2 regions of the Shewanella sp. Arc9-LZ genome follow, and region 1 is predicted to be linked to the other one. Evidence: predicted binding sites of a transcription regulator. Region 1 holds the regulator's gene; the other holds the start of a gene.
What was found. The regulator NrdR, encoded in region 1, represses ribonucleotide reductase genes. The targets are predictions, from matches to a motif close to AAACACNANATNTNGTGTTT.

Region 1 (5,685 bases):
TTTCAAGCAATAAGCGACAAATGGCCACTCGGCGTCGTTCACCACCAGAGAGTACGGCAATTTTCTCATCCCAATCGGGCAGACGTAATGCGTTAGCTGCACGTTCAAGAATATGATCAAGATTATGCGCATCTTGAGATTGGATGATGGCTTCTAATTCGCCTTGCTCTTTTGCAAGTGCGTCGAAGTCTGCATCGGGCTCAGCATAAGCAGAATAGACCTCGTCTAAGCGTATTAGTGCATTTTTAGCTTCGCTTAGGGCTTCTTCGACGGCTTCGCGCACAGTTTGTTGTTCGTTTAAGCGCGGCTCCTGCGGTAAGTAGCCAATTTTTAACCCAGGCATTGGGCGTGCTTCACCTTCAATTTCGGTATCTATTCCCGCCATGATGCGCAGCAATGTTGATTTACCCGAACCGTTTAACCCGAGCACACCAATCTTAGCGCCAGGAAAGAAGCTTAATGAAATGTCTTTTAATATTTGCTTTTTGGGTGGGACAATTTTACCCACACGAAGCATGCTGTATACAAATTGAGCCATAATTATACTGTCTAATTGTCAACAAAGATGGTGATAATTCTACTGTATTATGTGCTGAACTCAACAGGCAATTGTGTGATTTTATCTAGCGTGCTTTTTAGACTCAATTCGCTAAACAATCTGCTAGCTTGGTGTTATCAACATGAATCGTTTTGTATTCAGAACACAGTGAATTTCATGTTGTTTGTACTGTAAATCATTATCGTTGCAGAGTAGAATACCGCGCAACCCTACTATATAGATAATGATGTTGGAGCTACCATGTTGAAGAAAGCGATGAATATTGCGGATTATGATCCAGAATTATTTAAAGCCATTGAAGATGAAACTTGTCGTCAAGAAGAACACATTGAATTGATTGCATCTGAAAACTATACCAGTCCACGTGTGATGGAAGCGCAAGGTTCTCAGTTAACTAACAAGTATGCTGAAGGTTATCCAGGCAAGCGTTATTATGGTGGGTGCGAATACGTTGATGTTGTTGAAACATTGGCTATTGAACGCGCAAAAGAATTATTTGGTGCAACTTATGCCAACGTACAGCCTCATTCAGGCTCACAAGCAAACAGCGCAGTGTTTATGGCGTTGTTACAACCTGGTGATACTGTTTTAGGGATGAACCTTGCTCATGGTGGTCATTTGACCCATGGTTCACCAGTGAATTTTTCAGGCAAGCTTTACAACATCATTCCTTACGGTATCGATGAAGCTGGCAAAATTGATTATGACGAAATGGAACGTTTAGCCATTGAGCACAAGCCTAAGATGATGATCGGCGGTTTTTCGGCATTTTCAGGCATAGTCGATTGGGCTAAAATGCGTGAGATTGCCGATAAAGTTGGTGCTTATTTGCTTGTTGATATGGCTCACGTTGCAGGCTTAGTGGCTGCAGGTGTTTATCCAACCCCTGTCCCACATGCACATGTGGTCACCTCAACAACTCATAAAACATTAGCGGGTCCACGTGGCGGGATTATTATCTCTGCTGCCGATGATGAAGTGTTGTATAAAAAGTTGAACTCAGCGGTATTCCCTGGTGGCCAAGGTGGCCCTTTAATGCATGTAATCGCAGGTAAAGCGGTTGCATTTAAAGAGGCATTAGAGCCAGAGTTTAAGGTATACCAGCAGCAAGTTGTTAAAAACGCTAAAGCTATGGTTGAAGTGTTTTTAGCTCGCGGTTACAAAATTGTTTCTGGCGGTACAGAAAACCATTTAATGTTGGTTGATTTAATTGGTCGTGATTTAACCGGTAAAGAAGCTGATGCTGCATTGGGCAATGCCAACATTACCGTCAACAAAAACTCAGTACCTGATGATCCACGTTCACCGTTTGTCACCTCTGGTGTTCGTATTGGAACGCCAGCAATTACTCGTCGTGGTTTTAAAGAAGCAGAAGCGAAAGAATTGACCGGTTGGATTTGTGACATTCTTGATGATGCATCTAACGCCGAAGTGGCTGAACGAGTGAAAGGTCAAGTGTTGGCATTATGTGCCCGATTCCCTGTATACGGTTAATCGTCACTTGATGCCTGTTGAAAAGGTTTAGGTTAACCTTGCTCAACAAATAGGATAAACTTTAATGGCCGCTAATTGTTAGCGGCCATTTTGTTTTTTTCTGCAGGAGGTTCAATGCATTGCCCTTTTTGTAGCGCGACCGATACCAAAGTTATAGATTCTCGATTAGTGGCTGATGGTCACCAAGTACGTCGCCGCCGGGAATGTACCGAATGTCATGAACGTTTCACCACGTTTGAAGGCGCAGAGTTAGTCATGCCTAGAGTCATCAAACGTGACGGCACTCGACAACCATTCGATGAAGAAAAATTGCGTGGCGGCATGCTACGTGCGGTCGAAAAACGCCCGGTCTCAATTGATGAAATTGAACAAGCATTGACTAAAATCAAATCAACACTGCGCGCGACAGGTGAGCGTGAGGTGAATTCTGAAATGATTGGTAATCTGATGATGGAACAATTGATGAGCCTTGATAAAGTGGCATATATCCGCTTTGCATCGGTTTATCGCGCATTTGAAGATGTATCCCAATTTGGTGAAGCCATTGCTAAATTGCAAAAGTAATGCTGCTTAATAATATCTGTTTTAATGGTTTTAATGGTTTTAATGGCATTTAAGCAATAAGAGATTATCTCCCATGTCTAACTGGTCCACCTTTGACACCCAAATGATGAGCCGTGCCATCGCGCTTGCCGAGAAAGGCCGTTATACCACTCGGCCAAATCCTTGTGTCGGTTGTGTCATTGTTTATCAGAATAAGATTATTGGTGAGGGTTATCATCAACGTGCTGGCCAAGGACATGCCGAAGTTAATGCGCTGAAAATGGTGCATGATAATGGCTTGTCTGCTGAAGGTGCCACGGCGTATGTCACTCTTGAACCTTGCAGTCATTATGGCCGCACACCACCTTGTGCTTTAGGCTTAATTAATGCCAAAGTTGCCAGAGTTGTGGTATCGGTGACCGATGCAAATCCACAAGTGTCTGGTCGCGGTATAACCCTGTTACGTGAGGCTGGTATTAACGTTGATGTTGGATTGCTCAGCGAACAAGCCTATGACCTTAATCTGGGTTTTATGAAGCGGATGAAAACAGGACTTCCTTGGATAACGGTAAAGATAGCAGCCAGTTTAGATGGTAAAACGGCTCTGTCTAATGGCGTGTCGAAGTGGATTACTGGCAGTGCAGCAAGAGCTGATGTGCAAAAATACCGCGCTAGCCATTGTGCATTAATCACTGGTGTTGAAACCATTCTTGTCGATGACCCAAGCCTTAATGTGCGCTATGAGGCGTTAGGTGAGTTAACCACTCGCCATACAAAAGATGAAATCTTCCAACCTCTAAGGGTTGTGCTCGACAGTCGCGCAAGATTAACAGCAACACAGCAATTATTTTCAATTCAAAGTCCTATTTTACTGGTTTCTGGCTGTCATTATCCCGAAAGCACCAAAGCTGCATTTCCAGATCACGTATCATTTCTTCAGTTAACGTGTGACTCGTCAGGCAGAATCCCATTGTTAGCTTTGCTAACATATTTAGGTCAGCATACTAATTCTGTTTTAGTTGAAGCCGGTGCTACCTTAGCCGGAGCATTTGTCGCCCAAGGGCTCGTTGATGATATTGTGCTTTACCAGGCGCCTAAACTATTAGGTAGCCACGGACGTAATATGTTGCAGTTACCTAATTACAGTACAATGGAGCAAACGCCGGCACTGCAATTAATTGATGAACGCAACGTTGGACAAGATAAGCGTTATATCCTCAGATATAATCAACCCTATTAATGTGCGTGTTGTTCAGTCCAAAACCTGAACAACAGCAAAGTTTAACTGCAAAAAGTGAGTATTATGTTTACTGGAATAATCGAAGCCCTTGGCACATTACGTAAAATTGATCGCAAAGGTAACGATATCCGCTTAACAGTTGCCAGCGGTAAGCTGGATTTAACGGATGTAAAGCTAGGTGACAGTATAGCAACCAATGGCGTGTGTTTGACCGTTGTTGAGCGTTTAGGTGATGGTTACGTTGCTGATATATCAGCTGAAACCGTTGACTTAACTGGCTTTAGTCGTTATCAGGTCGGTCAAAAGGTTAATCTTGAGAAAGCGGTTACGGCAACCACTCGATTAGGTGGACACATGGTAAGTGGACACGTCGACGGCATTGCAAAAGTTGAGCAATGCGCTTACAGAGGTAAATCACTAGAGTTTTGGTTATCGGTACCGGCCCAATTAAGTCGCTATATTGCTCACAAAGGTTCGATCACCATCGATGGTGTGAGCCTGACTGTTAATGAAGTCGATGGTGCTCGTTTTAGATTAACGATTGTACCTCACACTGCAGGTGAAACCACGCTGGTGGATTTAAAAGTAGGCGATAGTGTCAATATCGAAGTCGATTTAATCGCGCGTTATTTAGAACGTTTAATGCAACCGGAAACTAACCATGTGCAGCCTGCATCGGGCGTGACCATGGAGTTACTCGCTAAATCAGGTTTTTTACGTTAATCGCGACAGTAAAATACCATTTGTACCCTATACATAATATGCAATACCAATAGATTTAATGCCTAAGGTTTAAATCAAACACTTACTAAATAAAGGTCTGACAATGGCGCTACATAGCATAGAAGAAATCATTGAAGATATTCGTCAAGGTAAGATGGTTATCTTGATGGATGATGAAGACAGAGAGAATGAAGGTGATTTGATCATGGCCGCTGATAAAGTGACGCCAGCAGCAATCAATTTCATGGCAACCTATGGCCGTGGATTAATTTGCCAAACAATGACCAAAGAGCGTTGTCAGCAGCTTAATTTGCCTTTAATGGTTACCAATAATAATGCCCAGTTTTCGACTAATTTTACCGTATCAATTGAAGCAGCGACCGGAGTCACAACAGGTATTTCTGCTCATGACCGTGCAGTGACCGTACAAGCTGCCGTTGCCAAAGACGCCAAAGCCTCTGATTTAGTGCAACCTGGACATATTTTTCCGTTGATGGCACAAGAGGGCGGAGTATTAACCCGCGCTGGCCACACTGAAGCGGGTTGCGATTTAGCGCGCTTAGCTGGCTGTGAACCTTCAGGCGTCATTGTTGAGATTTTAAACGAAGATGGCACCATGGCGCGCTGTCCAGACTTAGAAAAATTCAGTGAAAAACATGGGATTAAAATCGGTACTATTGCCGATTTAATCGAATACCGTAACACTAACGAAACTACTGTTGTACGTGAAGCTCAGTGTAAATTACCCACTCGTTTTGGTGAATTTACTATGGTGACGTTTAGAGACACTATCGATAATCAATTACACTACGCCTTGGTTAAAGATGAAGTAAAACCGAATTGTTTGGTGCGTGTGCATTTGCAAAACACCTTTAATGATTTGCTGCATTCTGAACGTGATCAAAAGCGCAGTTGGCCATTAGAAAAAGCCATGGAGCGGATTGCTTCCGAAGGTGGCGTTTTAGTACTACTGGGTAATGATGAACATACAAGTAATTTATTGGCCAAAGTAAAAGCCTTTGAAGCTGAAGATAATGGTCAATCTCCTGCGCCAGCAATGTGGCAAGGAACATCTCGTCGTGTTGGCGTAGGCTCACAAATTCTGTCGAGTTTAGGTGTCAGCACT
Region 2 (5,685 bases), 560 kb from region 1:
TTTAAATCACCACTGAGTGCTGAGGTGGCAAAACCTTGCGCAGCCAATAGCGTGGCTAAACGGTCGGTATCTGAACGCGTAGCGGTAAATACAATCACTTGCTTGTGTTGCTCTTGGCTTAAGATGTGCTGTAGCAAGGCTTGTTTATGGTCTAAATGGTCAACCAAAATAATTCGTTGCTCAATATCTTTATGTTCAGTGTAAGACTCACCGATAGAGACATGGCTTGGTGTTTTGAGCAATGTTGTTGCAATGTCACCGATGCTTTCATGATCTAACGTAGCTGAAAACATTAACGTTTGGCGACGCTTATGATCAGCGGCATCATTAATGGCTTTTAGCTGTGGCGCAAAACCTAAATCGAGCATACGGTCAGCTTCGTCAAGAACCAGTAATTCTAAGCCATTTAAATATAAGTGGCGCTGTTGTAAGTGATCCGCAATACGTCCCGGTGTGGCAACAATGAAATGTGGATCTCTGGCCAATGCTTTGGCTTGGTCGTTAAAGTTCTCACCGCCGAGTACGCTAATGGCTTTATATTGGGTATTGGCGACTAATAAACGTAATTGGCCATAAACTTGCTGGGCTAATTCACGAGTCGGTAACAAGATAAGTACCCGAGGATCTTTTTTCGACAATGCTCTAGTGGATATCACGCGTTGCATTGCGGGCAATAAAAACGCTAAGGTTTTACCTGAGCCGGTTTTAGACGATGCCATTAAATCTTTACCTGATAAGGCAATGGGAAGTGCTTGCGCTTGAACATCGGTAGGCGTAGAAATGCCAAGGTGCTTTAGACTGTCAAGCAGGCGCTTGTCCAACGAAAAATCGGTAAATTGCAAAGGTAAATCCCCTAAAAAATGATAGCCGACGATTATAGCTGTTTCACCTTGCTATAGCCAACAAGAGTCGCTTTAGTTATGCTATTTTTTAGCTTTATATTATGGCCTGAGTTCTACGTCGCTATTGGACGATTCAGGCGGGCGTATCGTAAAATTGAATACCGAGCATGGAAGGAACGAAAGATGACAAAGCTCACCGTGGGATTAGCGCTAGGCAGTGGAGCCGCTAAAGGTTGGGCACATATTGGGGTATTGAATGGTTTAGCCAAGTTAGATATTTATCCTGACAAAGTGGCAGGTTGTTCGGTAGGGGCATTAGTGGGTGCTGCCTATGCCAATAATCATTTGGGTGAACTTGAAACCTGGGTGAGTGGATTTTCAAGTTGGGATGTACTCGGGTTAATGGATTTAGGCTGGCGAAAAGGCGGACTTATCAGTGGTGAAAAAGTATTTGATGTATTGGCTAATCGTATTGGCGACCTTAACATTGAACAGCTGAATCGTCCCTTTGCTGCAGTCGCGACAGATTTATATTCTGGGCAAGAGATTTGGTTTAAAGAAGGTGACTTACGCCATGCGGTTAGGGCTTCATGTTCAATGCCGGGCTTTTTACCCCCAGTACAGCAAGGGCATCGCTGGGTTGTGGACGGTGCGGTAGTGAATCCTGTGCCGGTATCATTAGCTCGCTCTATGGGCGTTGATGTGGTTATTGCGGTGGATTTAAATGGCCATCGTCGTGGCCAAATGCACTTAATCCCAGAGCAAGTAAAAAGCCGCAAAGCCACTAAGTCTGAACCTATTGATGAAAAGCGCGAGCTTGAATCTGGCTTTATGGACCTATGGGGTAAAGGCAAAGATTATATGAATGGCTTAACCGATAAATTCTCTTTAGGAAGCTCAAAATCCCATCCGGGTATGCTGGCGGTGATGTCACAATCGATGGATATTTTAGAACAACGCCATAAACGTTCACGCCTAATGGGCGAGCCACCTGATATTTGCATCGTACCTGATGTGGGTGATATTGGCACCATGGAGTTTCATCGCGCTAAAGAAGCGATTAAAGCAGGTGAGCAGGCTGTAAGTGATATTAAACATTTAATCGAAGCGACCTTAAAGAAATGTTGAAGCAGTATCGAATATAGTGGTGTGTTTATGATAAATACACCCGTTGATTGCCGCTGTGTGAATATTTGCTATTTTATCGGTATTTGTCATTAAATCCGCGTTTGTTATTCAACTAGGGCATTGTCTAACCTGCGCAGTCTGATGGGTTGATAAGATTATTCACTCTCTCATAGTTATCTCATAGTTATCTCATAGTTAACTCATGGTTATTTAGTCATTATCTAGTCATTATCTAGTAGTGACTTGCCCGCAATGATCTACCCGCAACTATCTAACGATAACTACCGAGTCATTAGATACAGTGGGTAAGTTATTTGTGTTGTTGATCTAGCCATTTAAGGTTCGATCAATGACTTAATACCGTCATTCAGCACCATTTTAAGCTGTCAAATACAACCCTTATGGCGTTTTCACATCAGATTATCGATTCAGCAAAGCATCCCAAATCGCTAAATTATGTCGATTTTATCCCCTTGTATTAGCCTGTCAAAATTAGTTGCTATTCCTACAATATCTATCGCTGATAGCAAGTGTTTTTTCAATATTAAGTACTGCCGACAATTATGATCTGGATCAAGGTATTACTCCGCGTAAATGTGTCTAATACACTCTATCTTGTGTTGTACGTGTATTAAAGCGCTATATATAGTGCTTGTAAAGGATGGTTGTATGCTTGTAGTAGTGAAAAGGGATGGATGCCGAACTGCTTTTGATGGATGTCGAATCAAAGAGGCTGTTGTGGCAGCAATGGAGTCTGCAGGTATAGCCGACCATCAATATGCACAGCAGTTAGCGCAGACGGTAGAGCAGCAAATGGCTGTGAAGACCGAAGTTGATATTCACGAACTACAAGATGCAGTTGAAAATTTATTAATGTCGGGCCCGTTTAAGTCGGTGGCGCGTCATTACATTGAGTACCGTCACGATAGAGATAAACACCGTGAAACCCAGAGTAAATTAAATTGTGCTATTCGCGGTTTGGTTGAGCAATCTGATAGTGCCATTTTAAACGAAAATGCCAATAAAGATGCCAAAGTCATCCCGACCCAACGAGATTTATTAGCGGGCATTGTGGCCAAGCATTATGCCAAAACGCATTTACTGCCAAAAGATGTGGTAGCCGCCCATGAAAAAGGCGAAATTCACTATCACGACTTAGATTATGCGCCTTTTTTCCCGATGTTTAACTGCATGCTAATTGATTTAGCCGGCATGTTAACGCATGGTTTTAAAATGGGTAATGCTGAAATAGAACCGCCTAAGTCTATCTCAACTGCTACCGCAGTTACGGCGCAAATTATTGCCCAGGTCGCGAGCCACATTTATGGTGGTACCACGATTAACCGTATCGACGAAGTGTTAGCTGAGTTTGTGCAAATCAGTTATCAAAAGCACCTTAGCGTCGCAAAAAAATGGCAAGTGGCTGACGTAGAAGGTTATGCCATGACGCAAACCGAAAAAGAGTGTCATGACGCATTCCAGTCACTTGAATATGAAGTGAATACCCTGCATACCGCCAACGGCCAAACGCCATTTGTCACATTTGGTTTTGGTTTAGGCGTGTCGTGGGAGTCGCGTTTAATTCAGCAATCGATGTTAACTGTACGTATGGCGGGTTTAGGTAAAAATCGTAAAACAGCAGTCTTTCCAAAATTGGTGTTTGCCATTAAAGATGGCGTGAATCATAAAGCGACTGATGTTAATTACGATATCAAAAAGATGGCCTTAACGTGTTCAAGTATGCGCATGTACCCAGATATTCTCAATTATGATCAAGTCGTGAAAGTCACCGGTTCGTTTAAAACCCCAATGGGATGTCGCTCATTTTTGGGCGCCTATGAAGAAAATGGTCAATTGGTCCATGAAGGCCGCAATAATCTAGGTGTTGTCAGTCTTAATTTACCGCGTATAGCGTTGGAAGCAGGTAAAGATGAACAGCGTTTTTATCAAATACTCGATGAGCGTTTGTTAATTGCCCGCAAAGCCTTAGAAACGCGTATTGCCCGTTTAGCCGGAGTCAAAGCACGAGTGGCACCAATCCTTTATATGGAAGGCGCCTGTGGTGTGCGCCTAAATGCGGATGATGATGTGAGCGAAATCTTTAAAAATGGCCGGGCATCAATTTCGTTAGGGTTTATTGGTCTTCACGAAACCATTAATGCTTTATATAGCAATGCTGAACATGTGTTTGATAACACACAATTACGTGATAAAGCTGTCGCCATTATTAGTCATTTAAAGCAAGCCACTGAGTCTTGGAAACAACAAACAGGTTATGGCTTTAGTTTATACAGTACCCCAAGTGAAAATTTATGCAGCCGTTTTTGTCAGCTTGATACTACCCAGTTTGGCGTAGTGGCAGGTGTGACCGACAAAGGCTATTACACCAATAGTTTTCACTTAGATGTCGAAAAGAAAGTAAATCCTTTTGATAAGATTGATTTTGAACAACCTTATCCAGCGATCGCTAATGGTGGGTTTATTTGTTACGGCGAATATCCCAACATGCAGCACAATATTGAAGCGCTCGAAAACGTTTGGGATTACAGTTATAGCCGAGTGCCATATTACGGCACCAATACTCCCATTGATGAGTGTTACGAGTGCGGTTTTATTGGTGAATTTAATTGTACTAGTAAGGGCTTTGTGTGTCCTAAATGTGGTAATCATGAGCCAAGCCGAGTGTCTGTTACTCGTCGCGTGTGTGGTTATTTAGGTAGCCCAGATGCACGACCATTTAACTTCGGTAAGCAAGAAGAAGTTAAGCGTAGAGTGAAGCATTTATAATGCATTACAGTGCATATCATAGCGTTGATGTGATTAACGGTGAAGGCACCCGCTGTACGTTATTTGTCAGCGGTTGCGAGCATGGTTGTAAAGGTTGCTATAACCAAAGTACTTGGCGTGTAGATGCTGGCCATATTTTTAGCCAAGCACTAGAAGATCAGATTATTGATGATTTAACCGATACTCGTATTTACCGTCGAGGCTTGTCGTTAAGTGGTGGCGATCCGCTGCATCCCGCCAATTTTGAAGGCGTACTAAAATTGGTTACGCGGGTAAAGCTGGAATGTCCCGATAAAGATATTTGGCTGTGGACCGGTTATCAACGGGCTGAACTTACACCGCAGCAACAAGCTGTGGTGAACTTTGTGGATGTGTTGATTGACGGTAAGTATGAGCAAGACAAAGCCGACCCCGCGCTATTATGGCGCGGCAGTATGAATCAACAGATCCATCGTTTTATGCGCTAGCGTTTTATATGAAGGCGTTAAGACGAGTCGCTTAATGTCAGCACTTTAACTGTCAGCGCGCTAATCGTTAGCACGTTAATCGTTAGCAAATAAATGTTTAACCCGCTAATCGTTAACCCGTTAATGATTAGAAAGACCCACAATATGGCGATAACGTTTAGTGCGCTGTTTGGTTTTATATTGATCGATCAATAAACTCCACAATGGTGAATCATTAGTGTGTGGCGACTTACCTTGGCTTACACGACGAAGTTGGCGTTTAATGACGGCCATCGTCGCCAGCCCAGCTAAAGGTTTACTTTGCCAATTCACTGTTGGAATAGACGGGACAAACTCTGGCTGAATTAGCCATCTATTGGCTAAGTCTGGATAGAAGGCGAGGGCGCTAGCGATACCACACAATGCAAAACCAGCATCAATAACTTGTTGAGCCACAGGTAGGCGATGAATACCTCCGGTTA

Region 2: a site for NrdR is predicted at 2,605-2,624, ahead of nrdD (anaerobic ribonucleoside-triphosphate reductase). Genes of this name have one in related genera too.

The regions. Positions count from the first base shown of each region.
Region 1 is NZ_CP048031.1:1,282,151-1,287,835, forward strand. Features, by position in the region: gene ettA (energy-dependent translational throttle protein EttA) at 1-538, opposite strand, end outside; gene glyA (serine hydroxymethyltransferase) at 800-2,053, shown strand; gene nrdR (transcriptional regulator NrdR) at 2,168-2,617, shown strand; gene ribD (bifunctional diaminohydroxyphosphoribosylaminopyrimidine deaminase/5-amino-6-(5-phosphoribosylamino)uracil reductase RibD) at 2,691-3,836, shown strand; gene GUY17_RS05540 (riboflavin synthase) at 3,900-4,559, shown strand; gene ribBA (bifunctional 3,4-dihydroxy-2-butanone-4-phosphate synthase/GTP cyclohydrolase II) at 4,663-5,685, shown strand, end outside.
Region 2 is NZ_CP048031.1:1,842,277-1,847,961, forward strand. Features, by position in the region: gene GUY17_RS07845 (DEAD/DEAH box helicase) at 1-842, opposite strand, end outside; gene rssA (patatin-like phospholipase RssA) at 1,026-1,970, shown strand; gene nrdD (anaerobic ribonucleoside-triphosphate reductase) at 2,640-4,757, shown strand; gene nrdG (anaerobic ribonucleoside-triphosphate reductase-activating protein) at 4,757-5,224, shown strand; gene GUY17_RS07865 (NADH:flavin oxidoreductase/NADH oxidase family protein) at 5,345-5,685, opposite strand, start outside.